DNA from 3 places in the Methylobacterium sp. ARG-1 genome. Region 3 is predicted to be linked to each of the others. Evidence: predicted binding sites of a transcription regulator. Region 3 holds the regulator's gene; each other region holds the start of a gene.
The links. The regulator PhoB, encoded in region 3, activates phosphate uptake and scavenging genes when phosphate is short. The targets are predictions, from matches to a motif close to TGTCATNNANCTGTCAT.
Positions count from the first base shown of each region.

Region 1: the regulator PhoB is predicted to act here: its motif matches at 3,718-3,734, upstream of AKJ13_RS12265 (DUF465 domain-containing protein).
Region 2: the regulator PhoB is predicted to act here: its motif matches at 801-817, upstream of AKJ13_RS25845 (inorganic phosphate transporter).

Region 1 covers NZ_LHCD01000010.1:97,427-103,701, reverse strand. The annotation lists gene AKJ13_RS12280 (PHB depolymerase family esterase) at 1-470, opposite strand, end outside; gene AKJ13_RS12275 (CopG family transcriptional regulator) at 547-966, opposite strand; gene AKJ13_RS12270 (propionyl-CoA synthetase) at 1,202-3,127, opposite strand; gene AKJ13_RS12265 (DUF465 domain-containing protein) at 3,522-3,704, opposite strand; gene AKJ13_RS12260 (DUF465 domain-containing protein) at 3,875-4,096, shown strand; gene purE (5-(carboxyamino)imidazole ribonucleotide mutase) at 4,271-4,768, shown strand; gene AKJ13_RS12250 (5-(carboxyamino)imidazole ribonucleotide synthase) at 4,765-5,874, shown strand; gene AKJ13_RS12245 (tetratricopeptide repeat protein) at 6,155-6,275, shown strand, end outside.
Region 2 covers NZ_LHCD01000040.1:705-6,979, forward strand. The annotation lists one part of gene AKJ13_RS25835 (IS3 family transposase) at 1-166, opposite strand, end outside; one part of gene AKJ13_RS25835 (IS3 family transposase) at 166-427, opposite strand; gene AKJ13_RS25845 (inorganic phosphate transporter) at 867-2,495, shown strand; partial or broken gene AKJ13_RS33170 (CorA family divalent cation transporter) at 2,659-3,135, shown strand; gene AKJ13_RS33175 (hypothetical protein) at 3,293-3,424, shown strand; gene AKJ13_RS25855 (carbohydrate porin) at 3,440-4,930, opposite strand; gene AKJ13_RS25860 (hypothetical protein) at 5,029-5,280, shown strand; gene AKJ13_RS30870 (hypothetical protein) at 5,501-5,743, opposite strand; gene AKJ13_RS25865 (CYTH domain-containing protein) at 6,260-6,275, opposite strand, start outside.
Region 3 covers NZ_LHCD01000005.1:64,153-70,427, forward strand. The annotation lists gene pstC (phosphate ABC transporter permease subunit PstC) at 1-843, shown strand, start outside; gene pstA (phosphate ABC transporter permease PstA) at 856-1,752, shown strand; gene pstB (phosphate ABC transporter ATP-binding protein PstB) at 1,775-2,590, shown strand; gene phoU (phosphate signaling complex protein PhoU) at 2,966-3,688, shown strand; gene phoB (phosphate regulon transcriptional regulator PhoB) at 3,866-4,561, shown strand; gene AKJ13_RS07665 (protein-disulfide reductase DsbD domain-containing protein) at 4,575-6,275, opposite strand, start outside.

The sequences.
Region 1 (6,275 bases), on a different contig from region 3:
AACGCGCGGTCCTCGAACCGCGCGCCCTCCGGCACGGTGGCGGCGGGTTTGCCCGCCTGGACGGAGCCGCCGGCAAAACCCTCCGCGAAGCCGCCGGTGGGAATGCCGCCTTTGGCGAGGCTGTCGCGCACTTGGCGCATCACCGCCGCAGCGATGTCGGCACCGCCGGGCGCGGCGTGCGGGCGCGCGGCGGCCGGGTCCGGCGCCGTCCAGGCGCCGTCGGGGGATCTGGGCGCCTCCATGTCGATGGCGGCGGTCCCGGCGGGCTCGGCCGGACGGTCGCGCGCCTCGGCCCAGCGGGCGAAGGCATCGGCCTGACGGCGCTGGAACCGGCCCATCGCGGCGGTCATCCGGGCGGCCCGGGCGGCGCGCTGGCCCTCGGCCTCGGCCGAGCCGGCGGCACCGAAGCCGCCGAGCTTCATCTTGGAGAGATCTAGGTTCAAGAAATCCATCTTGGGAAAGTGTTTCATCGGGCCGTTCCTTGCGGGTGGGGGCGGACACGGCCGGCTGCTTGGCCCGACTGTGGGTAGGGGTGGTCGGGGCGGTTCAGGCAATCCGGTCGGCCAGGGCGGCCTTGACGGCGGGGCTCGCCTGGAACGCGCCCAGCACCTCGACGGAGGCGATGGCGGCACGGGCGAGTTCGGGGGTGACGTCGGTCGCCACGGTGGCGAGGCCGAGGACCTGGATGTGCAGGGGCGTGCCGGCGTCGCGGGCGGCCTCGAGGGTGGCCCGCGAATAGTGCGAGACACCCAGGCGCAGCTGGCGCCGGGCCACGGATTGGCGCACCGCCTCCTCCTGCCGGTCGAGCTGGTTGCGCACGGCGGTGCGGATGAAGTCGGCGCGGTTGGCATAGAACCCGTCGCGGACCATCAGGTCGACTCGGCCGAGATCGACGAAGCCGAGATTGATCGTGATCTTCTCGCTGTCCGGCACCTTCGGCCGGAGATCCTGCACATCGTCGCTCATCGTCCCGCCATCCCCAGGCCATCCGGTTGGATGGTCTAGAGATGGTTAGCGGATATCGAGGCGCAAGGGGCGGCTGCAGTGAGCCACGAAACCGTCGTGGTTTCAAAAGGTCCGGGACCTTTTGCGGGTCCAGGGCGGAGCCCTGGTGTCGGGCTTCGCCCGAGATCGGGGCTGCGCGCCCCGAACCCCGCCGAAGGGCCTCAGGCCCTTCGGGAACCCGGATCGCGACGCGTGATCAGCCGGCGCCGATCCCCCGCCCCTTCAGGCTGGCGTCGATCTCGTCCAGCGCGGTGGCGTCGTCGATGGTCGCCGGCATGGTCCAGGGCTCGTGGTCGGCGATGCGCTTCATGGTGGCGCGCAGGATCTTGCCGGAGCGGGTTTTCGGCAGCCGCGGCACGGTGAGCGCCAGCTTGAACGCCGCCACCGGGCCGATCTCGTCCCGCACCTTGGCGACGAGCTCGCGCTCGATGTCCTCGGGGGCGCGGTCGACCCGGGCCTTCAGCACCACGAAGCCGCAGGGCACCTCGCCCTTGAGTGCGTCGCGGATGCCGATCACCGCGCATTCGGCCACATCCGGGTGGCCGGCCAGCACCGCCTCCATGCCGCCGGTGGACAGGCGGTGGCCCGCGACGTTGATGATGTCGTCGGTCCGACCCAGCACGGTGATGTAGCCGTCGGCGTCGATCACCCCGGCATCCGACGTGTCGTAATAGCCCGGGAAGGTGGCGAGGTAGCTCGACCGCATCCGCGCGTCCGAGCCCCAGAGGGTCGGCAGGCAGCCGGGCGGCAGGGGCAGGCGGATCGCGATCGTGCCCATCGTGCCGGGCGGGACCGGCTTGCCGCCCTCGTCCAGGACCTCGACCCGGTAGCCCGGCATCGGCACGCAGGTGCTGCCGTGCTTCACCGGCAGGAGGCCGAGGCCCATAGGATTGCCGGCGATCGGCCAGCCCGTCTCGGTCTGCCACCAATGGTCGATCACCGGCCGCCCGAGCACCCGCTCGGCCCAGGCGACCGAATCCGGGTCCGCCCGCTCCCCGGCCAGGAACAGGCTGCGGAAGGCCGAGAGGTCGTAAGCGCCGATCAGCGACCCGGCCGGATCCTCCTTCTTGATGGCACGCAGGGCCGTCGGGGCCGTGAACAGGCAGACGACGCCGTGCTCGGCGACCACCCGCCAGAACGCCCCGGCATCGGGCGTGCCCACCGGCTTGCCCTCGTACAGCACGGTGGTGCAGCCGTGCAGGAGCGGCGCGTAGACGATGTAGGAATGGCCGACGACCCAGCCGATGTCGGAGGCGCAGAAATAGGTCTCGCCGGGCTGGACGCTGTAGAGGTTGGGCATCGACCAGGCGAGGGCGACGAGGTAGCCGCCGGTATCCCGGACCACGCCCTTCGGCTTGCCGGTCGTGCCGGAGGTGTAGAGGATATAGAGCGGGTCGGTGGCGGCCACCGGCACGCAGGCGGCCTGCTTGCCCGCGGCTTGAGCGGCCGCGACGGTCTCGGCCCAGTCGTGGTCGCGCCCCGCGACGAGGCTCGCGGCGCATTGGGGCCGCTGCAGGATCAGGCAGGCTTCCGGCTTGTGCCGGGAGGTGGCGATCGCGAGGTCCAGCAGCGGCTTGTAGGCGACCACCCGGTTCGGCTCGAGGCCGCAGGAGGCGGCCAGCACCACCTTCGGGGCGGCATCCTCGATCCGCACCGCCAGCTCGTTGGCCGCGAAGCCGCCGAACACCACTGAGTGCACGGCCCCGAGCCGCGCGCAGGCCAGCATGCCGAACAGGGCCTCGGGCACCATCGGCATGTACAGCACGACCCGGTCGCCCTTGCCGACGCCGAGCTCGGCCAGCACCGCGGCGAGGGCTGCCACCGCGTCGCGCAGTACGCGGTAGCTGATGCTGCGCTTGGTCCCGGTGACGGGAGAATCGTACAGGATCGCCGCCTGGTCGGCCCGCGCCCCCTCGGCGTGCCGGTCCACCGCGTTGTGGCAGGCGTTGAGCGTCCCGTCCGGGAACCAGCGGCCATAGGGGCCGGATTCGGGGGCGAAGGCCTGCGCCGGGTTCTGCGCCCAGTCGAGCGCCCCGGCCGCCTCCAGCCAGAACGCCTCCGGGTCGCGGCACGCCGCATCGTAGATCTCGGGATAGCGGCCCGGCGGGCTGGCGGTGGTCATCGGCGCGGCGTGTCCTCGGGAGCCGCTCTCCGGCGGCATCCTGGGGAGACTAGCTGATTCTGGTTTTTTGCGCGCGCGGGTGGGTGCTTGTGGGTGCTGCGGGTGACGCCGGATGGAGTGGGACCCGGCTCAGCGGGGGAATTCGCTCCTCCCACCCAATCCCCTCATCCTGAGGTGCCGCGCAGCGGCCTCGAAGGAGGTTTCCAGGGATCGCGCGGCCGGCTGGAGGCCTCGAAGGAGGGCTCCTTCGAGGCTCGCTGACGCGGGCACCTCAAGATGAGGGACAGGGTAGGACAGCACGGTCTGTCCCCCCAAAAAAGAAGCCGCCGCGCCGGGCGGTCCGGCGCGGCGGCTGCCGTCTTGCGTCTATGTCCGGGAGGGAGTCAGGCGCGGCTCAGTGCAGCGTGTCCGTGCCGGCCTGCAGCCTGTTAATTTCGTCCTTGAGGAGAAGTTTCCGTCGCTTCAGTTCAGCAATGTGGAGGTCGTTCGCCGAAGGCCTGTGGATCGCCTCGTGAATCTCACGCTCGAGGGCTTCGTGCTTCCGGGCGAGTTGGCTCAGATGCGTCTGCAGCGACATGAGTCGAATCTCCTGTCATTGTTCCGACACACGGAGACTGGCACAGGATGCCACACCTGTCGAAGCCTTTTCTCCGGCTAAGCCTGACGAATGCCGGCCCGGCCGGCTTGTCCCGCGGCGGGGCGTAACGCATGCTCTTCGACAAGGAACGGTCTTCGATCCCGCGGGTGATGATGGCGGACGAGTCGAGTGAGAGCGGGCAGTCGGACCTCGAGTCCGAGCTGAATCGGCTGCGCGAGGAGCATCGGGATCTCGACAGCGCCATCGAGGCGCTGGAGCGCAGCGTCGCCGGGGACCAGCTCCAGATCCAGCGTCTGAAGAAGCGCAAGCTGACCCTGCGCGACCGGATCTATCATATCGAGGACGCGCTGACCCCGGACATCATCGCCTAGGGCCGCGTCCGGGACTTCGATCCCGCGCGGCCCCGGCCTCGGAGCGCGTCGTCGTTCTCTCAGAGTCGGCAACCATCCTTCGGGATCGGGCGTCGAAGTTGGTGGACGCGCCGGCGCGACGCCTTGCCGCCGGCCCGCCCCGCCTGTAAGCGGCCTCTTTTGCCGGGATCAACGATGGCGTCGCCTCCGGTTGCGATCATCATGGGCAGTCAGTCCGATTGGGCGACCATGCGGCACGCCGCCGAGACGCTCGACGCGCTCGGCGTGCCGCACGACACCCGGATCGTGTCGGCCCACCGCACCCCCGACCGGCTTGTGGCCTTCGCCAAGGGCGCCGTCGCGGCCGGGTTCAAGGTCGTGATCGCGGGCGCCGGCGGGGCCGCGCACCTGCCCGGCATGGCCGCCGCGATGACCCGCCTGCCGGTCTTCGGCGTGCCGGTGGAATCCAAGGCCCTGTCCGGCCAGGACAGCCTGCTGTCGATCGTACAGATGCCGGCCGGCATCCCGGTGGGGACCCTGGCGATCGGCCGGGCCGGGGCGGTCAACGCCGCCCTGCTCGCCGCCGCAGTGTTGGCGCTCGCCGATCCCGGCCTGGCAGAGCGGCTCGACGCGTGGCGCGCGGCGCAGACCGCGTCGGTGGCCGAACGGCCGGAGACGGACAAGCTTTCGTGACGGACACAGCTCTGAAGCCCGGCTCCACCCTCGGCATCGTCGGCGGCGGACAGCTCGGGCGCATGATCGCGCTGGCGGCGGCCAATTACGGGCTGAAGGTGCATGTCTACGCGCCCGACCGGGACAGCCCCGCCTTCGACGTCGCCGCTCGCACCACCTGCGCGGCCTATGACGACGCCGCCGCGCTGGCCGGCTTCGCGCAGAGCGTCGACGCGGTGACCTACGAGTTCGAGAACATCCCGCGGGAGACCGCCGACATCCTGGCCCGGCACGCCCCCCTACACCCGAATGCCGAGGCCTTGTCCACGACGCAGGACCGCCTCACCGAGAAGGAGTTCATCAACCGGCTCGGCATCCCGACCGCGCCGTTCCAGGCGGTGGACACGCCCGACGACCTCGACCGGGCGATCGCGGCGCTCGGCCTGCCGGCGGTCCTCAAGACCCGCCGGTTCGGCTACGACGGCAAGGGCCAGCGCATCCTGCGCGAGCGCGCCGAGGGCGACCGCAACGCGCTGTTCGCCGAGTTCGGCGGCGCGCCGCTGATCCTCGAGGGCTTCGTGCCGTTCGAGCGCGAGGTCTCGGTGGTGGCCGCCCGCGGCCGCGACGGCAGCTTCGCGGCCTTCGACCTGTGCGAGAACGAGCACCGCGACCACATCCTGGCGCTGACCCGGGTACCGGCCCCCGGCCTCACTCCCGAGACCGCCCGCGCCGCCCTCGACATTGCCAAGCGGATCGCCGACGCCCTGGACTATGTCGGCGTGCTCGCCGTCGAGATGTTCCTGGTGCGCGAGGATGGGGCCGAGCGGCTGGTGGTCAACGAGATCGCGCCGCGGGTGCACAATTCCGGGCACTGGACCATCGAGGGGGCGACGACCTCGCAATTCGCCCAGCACGTCCGGGCGGTGTCCGGCTGGCCCCTCGGCGATTCGGCCCGGGTCGGCGACCTGTCGGTGGAGATGCGCAACCTGATCGGCGCCCAGGCCGATGACTGGTCGGCGCTGCTCGCCGAGCCCGGCGCCCACCTCCATCTCTACGGCAAGGGCGAGGCCCGGCCCGGCCGCAAGATGGGCCACGTCACCCGGCTGGGGCCTGTTCCGGAGGCCTGACCGGGGCCGGTTCTGCGGCTTCGGGAACACACCGGCCGGGCCGCGCGCAGGCCGGATGCCGCGCGGCCCGGCCGGCGCGGCTCCAAGCCATACCTTCGCCACATCCCGAAGCTTCCACCACGGCGTGACCGGTCGCGGGACCGCGCATCCTTAAGCCGGCATTCACCGCGATGCGCGACGGTGCCCCGGAGACCAGGGCGCGGCGCGGGCCGGGCGACGGACAAAACGGGGGCGGGGTGGGCATGCGGGATGCGGGCCGCGCCCCGGGGAGAGTGGGGCGATGATCGTACGCAACGGGCTGGCACACAAGATCGCGCTGATCGGCGCGGCCACGCTCTCGGCCGCGGCGCTTGCGGGCTGCGAAACCGTCGGCAGCGCCGCCAGCCCGCGGCAATACGCGG
Region 2 (6,275 bases), on a different contig from region 3:
GCGAGTTCCTTCAGCCGCATCCGCAGCGCAACCTGCGGGTCGGCGCGCTTCCTGTAACGCTGGGACGAGCGGCCAAAACCGGTGGCCTGGCAGGCCCGACGCTCGCTGATGCCGTAGGCCACCTGCAGGTGGCCGGCGACTTCACGGCGAGCGCCGGGCCCTACCACTTTCGCTTCAGGACATCCTGCAACATCGAGCGGTCCAGCGTCAGGTCGGCCACCAATCGTTTGAGCTTGCTGTTCTCGTCCTCCAGCTGCTTCAGCCGCCGGATCTCCGGCACGCCCATGCCGACGAACTGCTTCTTCCAGCGGTAGAACGTCGGCTCGGACACACCCATCTTCCGGCAGACCTCGTCCACCGTCGCGCCGTTCTCCGCCTGTCGCAGGGCGAAGGCGATCTGCTCGTTCGTGAAGCGTTTGCGGGGCATGGCATCCACCCTCCTTCAGGGTTCAGGATGCCCGAAAAACTTGCGCTCAGCGCGGACCAGTTTGCTGGGTCAGGGTCACTGGTGAAGGCCACCCTGCATGGGATGAGGAAGACCTCGTGGAACAGCTTCCGTGTTCACGACGGACCTCCTGCCGCTCCACGTCTTGAAGCGTGCCATGCCCTGGCTCGGCCAGGTCGATCACGAGCAGGGCGCCGCGCCAATGGCCGCTCTTGACGCCTGCAATCGTCGTTTCGGGCGCGGAGCGGCCGTCCCAGTCGCCGCCAGGTTCGCGCCGGCGCCTGCATGGTCGACCGGGAACTCACGGAGCCTAAGTCCGCGAGCTGCCCACGAGCATCGACAAAGCACAATGCTGCGTCACCCGACCGTCATCGACGAGACTTAATCCCGGATCGAACATAAATATTTCCCGGGGACGACAATGGTCGATGCAGCACTCACCTCGGCCGTCCCGGCCGGGCCAATGACAGGTGGGAAGCCTAAGCTCGACCACGGTATGCATGCCGGAGGTGTCATCGCTTTCCTGCTCGTGCTCGTCGCCGGCCTAGGCTACGCCGTCATCAGCCTGATCGCCGACATGAATGCAGTGCACCAAGAACCGCTGGCAATCGGCGCCTTCGTCCTCCTCGGCCTCGCGCTGCTGATCGCGCTGGGCTTCGAGTTCGTGAACGGCTTCCACGACACCGCCAACGCGGTGGCGACCGTGATATACACCCACTCGATGCCGCCGATGGTGGCGGTGATCTGGTCCGGGACCTTCAACTTCCTCGGCGTTCTGCTGTCCTCGGGCGCCGTAGCCTACGCCATCGTCACGCTGCTGCCAGTGGAGCTGATCCTGCAGGTCGGTTCCGGGGCCGGCTACGCGATGATCTTCTCGCTGCTGATCGCAGCCATCATCTGGAACCTTGGAACCTGGGCGCTCGGGCTGCCGAACTCGTCCTCGCACGCGCTGATCGGCTCGGTGCTCGGCGTCGGTCTCGCCAACCAGCTCATGGGCGGCCAGGACGGCACCTCCGGCGTCGACTGGAACCAGGCGCTCGGCGTTTTCAAGGCTCTGGCCTTCAGCCCGCTCTGCGGCTTCGTGGCGGCCGCACTGCTTCTGCTCGTTCTCAAGTTCAGTGTGCGGCGCAAGGACCTGTACGAGGCGCCCAAAGGCGACGCGCCGCCCCCGCTCTGGATCCGCGGCGTTCTGATCCTGACCTGCACCCTGGTGTCGTTCTTCCACGGCGGCAACGACGGGCAGAAGGGCATGGGTCTGATCATGCTGATCCTGATCGGCGCCGCACCCACCGCCTATGCCCTGAACCGCACCATGAACGCCGACGCCACGCCGGCCTTCGTCCAGACCTCTGAGGCGGCCAGCAAGGTGTTCTCGTCCCATGCCGAGGGCGGCGCACGCCCCGACGCGGCCCAGGCTCGAAAGACGGTCGCCGACGCGCTGAAGGCGAAGGAGCTCAACAAGCCGGAGGTGTTCGGTGCGCTCTCGGCGCTCTCGACCGACATCGCGGCCTCGGTGAAGGGCTATGGCTCGCTCCAACAGGTCCCGGCCGGGGCGACCTCGAACGTGCGCAACGACATGTACCTCGCCTCCGACGCGATCCGCCTGCTGCCGAAGTCCGGGGCCACCCTGTCCGAGGCCGACGCCAAGACGCTCAAAGGCTATACGGAGCTCCTCAACGAAGGCACTCGCTACATCCCGAGCTGGGTGAAGGTCTGCGTCGCCCTGGCGCTCGGCCTCGGCACCATGGTCGGCTGGAAGCGCATCGTCGTGACGGTCGGCGAGAAGATCGGCAAGACGCATCTGACCTACGCGCAGGGCGCCTCGGCCGAGATCGTCGCCGCGGGCACCATCGGTCTGGCCGAGCTCTACGGCCTGCCGGTCTCGACCACACACATCCTGTCCTCGGGCGTGGCTGGCACTATGGCGGCCAACGGCTCAGGCCTGCAGATGTCGACCGTTCGGAACATGGCGCTCGCCTGGGTTACGACGCTGCCGGCCGCCATCCTCATCGCCGGTACGTTGTTCTTCATCCTGCGCCACGTGTTCTGAGCCGGATGGAGGCCGCTGTTGCGGCTCCCGCTCGCCGTCTGTGCGACGGCGCGACGCTTCCAGGCTTGTTGTGGGCGATGCGCTTCGACGAGACCGGCTGCGGGCACCTCGCCGAGCACGGCGAGGCGCTGTCCGCCCCGGGGAGCTTCGGTGAGGCGTTCACCTGGCTGCACTTCAACCTGAACGACGCGCGCTTGCCGGCCCTGATCGACGGGGGCGCCTCGGCCCCCCTCGGCTTGCCGCGGCGGCACTCGCCAGCGATCCGCATCAACGCCTCGTCGTCGAGGCTGGCCATATCGGCGGCGTCGTGGCCGACCTCGTCCGGCAGACGAGAGAAGACCTCAGGATTGACGCCGGCGGGCGCCTGCATTTCGTCATGGGCCCACGCTTGCTCGCGAGCGGCCGACGGCATCCACTCCTCGGGCCGGACCTCGCCCGCGACGCTGCCGTGGAAGGCCGCGGCATCCTGGCTCCGATCCAGCTGCTCGACGTCATCGTCGAGCGTGTCGTGACATCAATGGCGGAGACCGGCGCCCGCTTGGCCGATGAGCTCGACGAGATCGAGGATCACATCCTCGACGAGCGCGTTCGTGGGGAGCGGCGGCGGCTCGGGCCGATCTGCCGGGACGCGGTCCGGCTGCACCGACAGCTCCCTGGCCTGCGCGCGGTCTTCCATCGCTTGGAGACCGCTTCGGCCGACGAGCAGGTTCCGGACGTGGCCATCGCCGCGGCCACACACGCTGTCCGTGTTGACCGCGCTGTTCCTGCCCCCGACGCTCGTGACCGGGCTCTTCGGCATGAACACCCAAGGCTTGCCGCTCGCGGAGAACGAGGCCGGCTCGTCCGTGGCCATCGCCATCGCGTGCCTCTCGGCGCTCATGGCCTTCGTGTTGATCCGCGGCCTGGGCATCCGGCCGCCGCGGGATTAAGAGACGGCGCCTTGCTCAGTAGCGGGTGATGGCGCGTAGGCCGAACACGGTGGCGTTGCGCACTCGTTTGCCGTCGGGATCGCGGGGATTGGCGATCCCGCCCCCCGGTTGGACGACGTACTGCAAAGTCGGCTGCAGGGCGATGCCGGGAGCGAGAACGGCCTGATAGGTCGCCTCAAGCAGTATCTCGGCGCTGCGGCGAGGGGTGGGTGTCGAGCTCTGGAACGCGGCAATCGCATCGAGCCGCCTCGCCGCTGGGGATATGTGCGCGATGCCGACGCCGAACCCGAGGGTGTCGTCCGAGCGACCGGGGAAAAGGCCGCGATAGGCGACGCCACCGTCGAGGTAGAGGTCCACGAGGTTGCGGTCCCCTGGTGAGGCCGAGGCTCGAAGGAACACGCTGGCACCGTCGTTGGGATCGTTCGGCTCCTGATAGATCGTCTGGTCAATCAACCCGTAGATGCCGGAATCGCCGGTGACCCTTCGGCCCAGGCCGCTCACCGGGTCGGGCATGGAGGCATCGACGCGGCCGAACCGATGCCAGCCCCCGAACGTCACGGTGCCGGGCAGCCCCGTGTCGCCGGGGCGGGCGTTGTAGGCGTAGGAGACCTCGGCGATGGCGAGCGGTGGATCCGAGAGCGGGAAGCGGGTGCCGTTCGGGTTGCGCCGCTGCGGATCGACCCCCGAGCGCGGGTTGCCGCCGCCAGGCGTGCCGTCGATCAGGCTCGCCTGGAACGAGAATTCCCGGGTCGGCACGTACTTCAAGCGGACGGTCGGCGCTGACAGCGGATAGGCAGGTCCCCCGTCGGTCATGTTCGCGGCGAAGATCGCCGGCCAGCCGAAGGTGCCGTTGGTGAACAGGATGCTGGTCTGGCTCACCATGTACTCGGTGTCAGCGGAAAGCTGGCCGACACGGAGGAACAGCTGGTCGTCGAACAGGCTCTGTTCCAGCCACAGTTCCGATAGGCGCGAGGCAGGCAGGGCCTCGATCTCGCTGATGGTCATGAGGTTGCCGACGCGGGAGCGGGAGGTGCCGCTCCCCTGGATCTGGTAGACCGTGGCGTGAGCCGTGATCCCTTTCCACCCGGCCAGGGTTTCGAGATCGACGTCGACGTCGAGGTCGAGCAGCGTCAGGCCCGTCGAGCCACGCCGTAGGCCGCCGCGGACATCGCGGTAGGTCTCCGCCACCGCGATCAATCCGAAGGTGATGCCACGCCGTTCTAGGAAGGCGCGGTATCCGCCGGGATCGCCCACGGGCCCAAGCAAGGGCTGAAACGAGGTCGTCACCTCCGCCGCCCGGCCCGCCGAAAAAACGGGTTGTGCAACCGAGGTCTGTGGATCGCCGCCGGCGCCAGACGGCGAGCCGATAGCGAGGCCTTCGGCTGCGAGCCGTGCAGTCGTGGCTAGCGCTTCTCCTCCCTGGCCCTGGGCCGCAACGAAGCCTGGCTGCAGCCAGAGGGCGAGCGCAACGACGGTGACGAAGATGGTGCGGTAAAAGGAACGCACCTCGGTCTCCGATCCGCAGGGAAAACTGAGCCCGGCACGGCTAGGCAGACCGACTTACCAGCGTCGCCGAGCCGCCCTAAGGCGATGCAATGCCCGGGATGATGACGCTGGACCTTCTGGAGACCCTAAGGATCGTGGATGACGATGTGACGGCGGTGGTGGACGCCTACCTGGCCAATCCATCATGCGGCACCGTCTATTTTGGCGAGGGGTATCGGATCGATCCGGCGTTGGCCGTCGCCGAGCATCCCTTTGCCGGCACCCTGATGCGCCAGCCCTGGGCCGGAGAAGAACTCAGGCGGGCCGCCGTACGGGCGGCAGTCATGTTGGCCGTACCCGAACGGGACTGATCGCCACTCCTGTCCGATCTTTTCTTTAATCACGACGCAAGGCTCGTTGCCCAGGATGTCGCCGGAACCACCGGCGATCCTAGTCAAATCCGTTTTGGGCCGGCCCGCTTCTAGACGATGGATGCATCGAAGCGGACTTGGCCGCGGGTACAGATCACGACATCTTGGGAACAGAGCTGACCGTAAAGCTAAGACGCTAGTCGTCTCGTTGTGGAAGACGTTATTTCAGATGTTTTGCTGCATCCGCGTACAGCTCGAAACGACGTAGCAGAATAGATCGCTTTTCGGGCTTCCGTGTTGCCTCCATCTTTGCTTTTGCTTTGTCGGCACGCTCGCGCATTTTCTTGGCAAGCTTCCCAAAAGCCTCGTCGATCTTGGTGCTGGCCTTCTCAGTCTCGGCCTTCACCGCATCTTGGTGGTCTCGTATGGAGCCGGGAAACGTACTCTTGCCGTCTTTGGTCATTGCCGGCCTCAATCAATCTGCGTGCGACCTCTTATGCGATGCGGCACGACGATGCGATCTCTGTCGCGCTTGATGCCGATCAGCGGGTCAAGATGCGCGACCGAACCGACAAGGCAAACTGAGCGGTGGGATAAACGGCCAAGGTCATCTCGGTGTCGTGACACCGACGTATAGTGCGCACTCTCCAAAGGCATAACCTGACGTGAGCGCGTGATTGATTGGCTCAAGGACCCAGAAGTTGGTCGGCCCTTCTCGGAAGTCAGACAGAGCTGATGAGGTTGTACATCGTAGCAGGATTGATCGGGATCGGGACACTCGGCGTAATTGGCGGAATGCTGCACGTCCTGCCGGCCTGAAGAACATAAACAAACGCCCGCCGCGGCAGTGCCGGGCGGGCTAAGCGACGGCATAGGGTCTAGGAGGTTCGCCGCAGACAGCGGCGCTACCATCTCGCATGCGACAACCGCATGACCAGCACAGCCGTTGATACAAGCCGACTTGGTTAGGGTGCGCGCGTCAAGCCGCCAGCAGG
Region 3 (6,275 bases):
GCCGGAATCCTGGGGTCGATCCTCTACGGCGGCTGGCCCGCCTTCCGCGAATTCGGATTCGCCTTCCTCACATCCAGCGCCTGGAACGTCGGGACCGAGCAGTACGGCGCCCTGGTGGCCGTGATCGGCACCGTGGCCTCCGCAACCCTCGCGCTGCTGATCGGCGTTCCGGTCTCCCTGGGGATCGCCGTCTACCTCACGCAGCTCTGCCCGGGCTGGGCCCGCAAGCCGGTGGCGATGACCATCGAGCTGCTCGCCGCGGTGCCGAGCATCATCTACGGCATGTGGGGCCTGTTCGTATTCGCACCGCTCTTCGCGCGCTTCGTCCAGATCCCGGTCTCGAACCTGGTCGAGGGCATGCCGATCGTCGGCACGCTGTTCTACGCCCGGGTGCCCTCGGGCGTCGGCGTCTTCACCGCCGGCATCATCCTGGCGATCATGATCGTGCCGTTCATCGCCTCGATTGCCCGCGACATGCTCGACCAGATCCCCACCGTGCTGCGCGAGAGCGCCTACGGCATCGGCTGCACGACCTGGGAGGTGGTGCGCCACGTTCTGGTGCCGCAGGCCTCTGTCTCGATCATTGGGGCGATCATGCTCGGCCTCGGCCGCGCCCTCGGCGAGACGATGGCGGTGACCTTCGTGATCGGCAACGCCAACCGCCTCTCGGCCTCGATCTTCGACCCGAGCTCGACGATCGCATCGCGCATCGCCAACGAGTTCAACGAGGCGGACGGCCTCCAGCTCAACGCGCTGATGGCCCTGGGCTGCATCCTCTTCGTCATCACCTTCGTGGTGCTCATCATCGCCCGGTTGCTGACGCGCCGCGTCAAGCCTGCCTGAGGAGGGCTCACGATGGACGCGTCAAACCCCATGACCACCGCCAACGCCACGCCGCGCCGCACCGGGCGGGTCCGCTCCAGCCGGCGGGTCGCCGACCGGGTGCTGCGCACCGCCTGCCTGATCGCCACGATCGTCGGCGCCGTGGTGCTCGGCTCGATCCTGCTGATGCTGATCGTCCAGGGTGTGCGCGGCTTCACGCCCGGCATGTTCGCGCACCCGACCCCCGGTCCCGGATCCGAGGGCGGCGGCATCGCCAACGCGATCTTGGGCAGCCTCGTGCTCACCGGGATCGGCATCACGATCGCGACGCCGATCGGTGTCATGGCCGGGACCTACCTCGCCGAGTACGGCCGCTTCTCCAAGATCGCCGGGGTGATCCGCTTCCTCAACGACATCCTGCTCTCGGCGCCGTCGATCCTGATCGGCCTGTTCGTCTACACGCTGATGGTGCGGCCGATGGGGACCTATTCGGGCTGGGCCGGCGGCGTGGCGCTGGCCATCATCGCCGTGCCGGTGATCGTGCGCACCACCGAGGACATGATGCGCCTGGTGCCCGGCACCCTGCGCGAGGCCGGCGCGGCGCTCGGCGCACCGCCCTCGACGGTGATCATCAGCGTCACCTGGCGGGCGGCCTCGGCCGGTATCGTCACCGGGATCATCCTGGCGCTGGCCCGCATCGCGGGCGAGACCGCGCCGCTCCTGTTCACGGCGCTCAACAACAATTCCTGGTTCTCGCCGGACCTGATGGGCGGTGTCGCGAACCTCCCGGTCATGATCTACCAGTTCGCCCTCTCGCCTTACCCGAACTGGCAGAGCCTCGCCTGGGCCGGGGCGCTTCTGATCACCGCGACGATCCTGGTGCTGTCGATCATCGCCCGTCTCGTCATCAAGCCGCAGATGTCGCGCTAAGACCCTTCTCGAGGACACGACGATGAACGCCGCCTCCGCGATCCCCACGGTCGATCTCACCCGCAACCACGCCAACGAGGGTGGGGCGGTTCGCATCGCCGTGAAGGGCCTGAACTTCTACTACGGCAGCTTCCACGGGCTGAAGAATGTCGACATCAACTTCCATGACCGTCAGGTCACGGCGCTGATCGGCCCGTCCGGCTGCGGCAAGTCCACCCTGCTGCGCTGCTTCAACAGGATCTACAGCCTCTACCCGGAGCAGCGGGCGGAGGGGCAGATCCTGCTCGAGGGCCAGAACGTGCTCGATCCCTCGATCGATCTGAACGAGCTGCGCTCGCGCATCGGCATGGTGTTCCAGAAGCCGACGCCCTTCCCGATGTCGATCTACGACAACGTCGCCTTCGGCCTGCGCCTCTACGAGAAGCTGCCGAAATCCGAACTCGACGGGCGGGTGGAGCAGGCTTTGCGCAAGGCCGCCCTCTGGGACGAGGTGAAGGACAAGCTGCGCCAGGCCGGCACCGGCCTGTCGGGCGGGCAGCAGCAGCGCCTGTGCATCGCCCGCACCGTGGCCCAGAGCCCGGAGGTGATCCTGTTCGACGAGCCCACCTCGGCCCTCGACCCGATCTCCACCGGCCGGATCGAGGAGCTGATCGAGCAGTTGCGCGACGAGTTCACCATCGTGATCGTCACCCACAACATGCAGCAGGCGGCGCGCATCTCGCAGTTCACCGCTTTCATGTATCTCGGCGAGCTGATCGAATTTGGACCCACGAACCGCATGTTCATGAACCCGGTCGAGCAGCGCACGCAGGATTACATCACCGGCCGGTTCGGCTGAACCAAAACCCCGGAGGGCGGACGGTCACCTCCGGGATGCGACGACGCCAAACGGGATATTCACCGCTTTCCGTAAAGTCGAATACGGCTTCGGCGAAAAAAGAGCACCGCTCTAAAGACTAGGGGCCGCGCCCAAGCGCAACAAGCGCCGGCGCGACTCCGGAACAGGCTGTTCGGTCGGGGAGCATCGGCACGGTCCGGTTGCTCTGGTCCCGAGCTCGGCTCGGGATGCCGGTCCTCACCGCTCCGCAGCCTGTTCTAGACAATGCAAGGGACTGGGCACCGGGGCACGCGCCCCGGCGCCCGTGACCGCAGCGGCGGGTTTCCGCCAGACCTCGCGGATCAAGGTTTGCGGGACGCCATCGAAGGATCCACCATGCCCGGCCATATCGTCAGCTCCTACGACACCGACCTCGATGACCTGCGTCGCTCCATCTCCGAGATGGGCGGCGTGGCCGAGAAGATGGCCGCCGAGGCGACCGACGCCCTGGTCCGCCGGGACGATACGCTCGCCCAGGCGGTGATCGTCGCCGACAAGCGTCTCGACGCGCTCCAGCGCGACATCGAGGAGCGGGCCGTGCTGCTCATTGCCCGGCGGCAGCCCCTGGCGATCGACCTGCGCGAGACCATCTCGGCGATCCGCGTCTCGGGCGACCTGGAGCGGATCGGCGACCTTGCCAAGAACGTCGCCAAGCGCGTCGTGGCGATTTCCGATCAGGCGCCGGCGCAGAAGATCGTGCTCGGCGTGCGGCACATGAGCGACCTCGCCGAGGCGCAGCTCAAGGACATCCTCGACGCCTACGCGAGCCGCGACGTGAAGGCCGCCTACGACGTCTGGGAGCGCGACGGCGAGATCGATGCGCTGTACAATTCGCTGTTTCGCGAACTCCTGACCTACATGATGGAAGATCCGCGCAACATCTCGTTCTGCACGCACCTGCTGTTCTGCGCCAAGAATGTCGAGCGCATCGGCGACCACACCACCAACATCGCCGAGACGATCCACTACCTCGCCACCGGTGAGACCCTGGCGGGCGAGCGGCCGAAGAACGACGCGTCGAACTACGCAACGGTCGGCCCCGCCGCCACGGCCCCGTAACAGGCGGGTCGCGGTGCGGCCGGCCCGATCCGCACGCTGCCCTGTGGGGCAACGCCCGATTGTGGCGGCCTGCGGCTTGAGGGATGGCGGCCTCTGCCGCACCATCGGCGCGTCCGGGTCCCCCGGCGCGGGCGCGCCGGCCGGTACCGAGTACGGAACAGGTTAACGAACGTGAGCATGCAAGTCCTGATCGTCGAGGACGAGGAGGCCCTGACCACCCTGCTGCGCTACAACCTGGAAGCCGAGGGCTTCCTGGTCGATTCGGCGACGCGTGGCGACGACGCAGAACTGCTCCTGGCCGAGCGCACCCCGGATCTGGTGCTGCTCGACTGGATGCTGCCGGGCCTCTCGGGGATCGAGCTGTGCCGCCGCATCCGGGCCCGGCGCGAGACCGAGCGGCTGCCGGTGATCATGCTCACCGCCCGCGGCGAGGAGGGCGACCGGGTTCGCGGCCTCGGCACGGGCGCAGACGACTACATCGTCAAGCCGTTCTCGGTTCCGGAACTGCTGGCCCGAGTGCGGGCCCTGTTGCGCCGGGCCAAGCCCGCCCATGTCGCCGACCGGCTGGCGGCTGGCGATATCGAGCTCGACCGCACCGGTCATCGGGTCCGCCGCGCCGGCGAGGAGCTCCATCTCGGCCCTACCGAGTTCCGCCTGCTCGAATTCCTGATGCTGGCCCCCGGCCGGGTCTTCTCCCGCGAGCAGCTCCTCGACGGGGTCTGGGGCCACGACGTCTATATCGACGAGCGCACCGTCGACGTGCATGTCGGGCGCCTGCGCAAGGCGCTCAACGCGCCCCGGCAGGCCGATCCGATCCGCACGGTGCGGGGGTCGGGCTACGCCTTCGACGAGACGTTCTCGCTGGAAGCCTAGACCGCCTGTCCGGTCAGCGGGCCAGCGCCGCGCTCTTGTTCGCTGAGGCCGGCACCGTTTCCAGCGCCGCCAGCACCGTCCCCTCGGTGAGGATCTGCGGCAGCACCTGGGGTTCCCCCGTCCCGGTGTAGAGCAGATACAGCGGCACGCCGCTGCGCCCGTGCTTCTCCAGCAGGCGCGTGATCTCCGGGTTCTGGTTGGTCCAGTCGCCCTTCAGGTAGGTGACGCCCCGATCCGCCATCGCTGCCCGCACCGCCTGGGTCGAGAGCGAGGTCGTCTCGTTGACAGCGCAGGTGATGCACCAGGCGGCGGTCATGTTCACGAAGACCGGGCGGCGCTCGTTCACCAGGGAATCCAGACGAGCCTGGGTGAACGGCTGGACACCGTCGGCGGCAGCCTGGGCGGCGGGGGCCGCCCGCTCGCGGTCGAGGCTGAGCGTCAGGCCTGCGACCGCCAGGATCGTGAGCACCGCGAGCCCCTGGGCGATCCGCCCGAATCGCGGCGTCGCCGCGCGCCCGTGCTCCCAGGCCCAGGCGGCGAAGCCCACCAGCACGAGGCCGATCAGCCCGGCGAGCAGCCCCTGCGGCCCGACCTGCTGCGCCAGGACCCAGACCAGCCACGCCACCGTGGCGTAGACCGGGAAGGCCAGAACCTGCTTCAGTGTCTCCATCCAGGCGCCCGGACGCGGCAACCCCCGCAGGGCCGGCGGCCACAGGGTGAGCAGCAGGAACGGCAGGGCGAGGCCGAGCCCGAGGCTCGCGAACACCGCGAGGGCGACGCCCGCGCTCTGGGTCAGCGCGAAGCCCACCGCCGAGCCCATGAACGGCGCCGTGCAGGGGGTCGCCACCAGGGTCGCCAGCACGCCGGTGAAGAACGAGCCGCTGAGCCCCGAGCGCCGGGCGAGGCCGTCGCCGAGTCCGGCGAGCCGCCCGCCGAGATGGACCACCCCCGACAGGCTTAGGCCCATCGCAAGCAGCAGATAGGCGAGGCCGGCGACCACCGCCGGCGATTGCAGCTGGAAACCCCAGCCGATCGCCGCCCCGCCGCCCTTGAGGGCGAGCAACAGGCCGGCCAAGCCGAGGAAGCTCACGAGCACACCCGCCGTGTAGGCAAGGCCGTGCAGCCGGACGCGGGCGGCGCTCTCGCCGGCGTGCCGCACGAGGCCCAGCACCTTGATGGACAGGACCGGGAAGACGCAGGGCATCAGGTTGAGGATCAGGCCGCCGAGGAAAGCGAGCCCGACCGCGCTCACCAGCGTCGGCACGTCGAAGGCGGGGGCTGCGGGCGGCGCGGCCGGGGTCTCTGGCGCCGCCGTCGGGGCCGGCAGCACCGGCTCGTCGCCATACGCGAAGGCAAGCCGGTGCGTGCCGGCACCGGTCGCCTCCTCGACGGTCAGCACGCCGGGCAGGGCGGCGGGCGCCGGCTCGGCGGGGCTGCTCCGGGCCAGGGTGAGATGCAGGCCGGCCTCGTCGACGGTCATCACCTGCGCGGCGGCATTGTCGATCGCGGTCTCGGAATAGGGGAAGAAGGACGCGCTCTTGATGGTCTCCGGCTTGAGACCCGCCGCGGCGAAATCGAGCTGCAGGGTGTCGCCCTGGCTGGACAAGCGCAGCGGCCAGAGCGCCGGAGCGGGCAGGGCGGTCCGGGCCCGCGCGAACAGGGCGGCCTGATCGGCATCGGGCCGAGGCTCGCCCACCGGCAGGGTCAGGGCGAG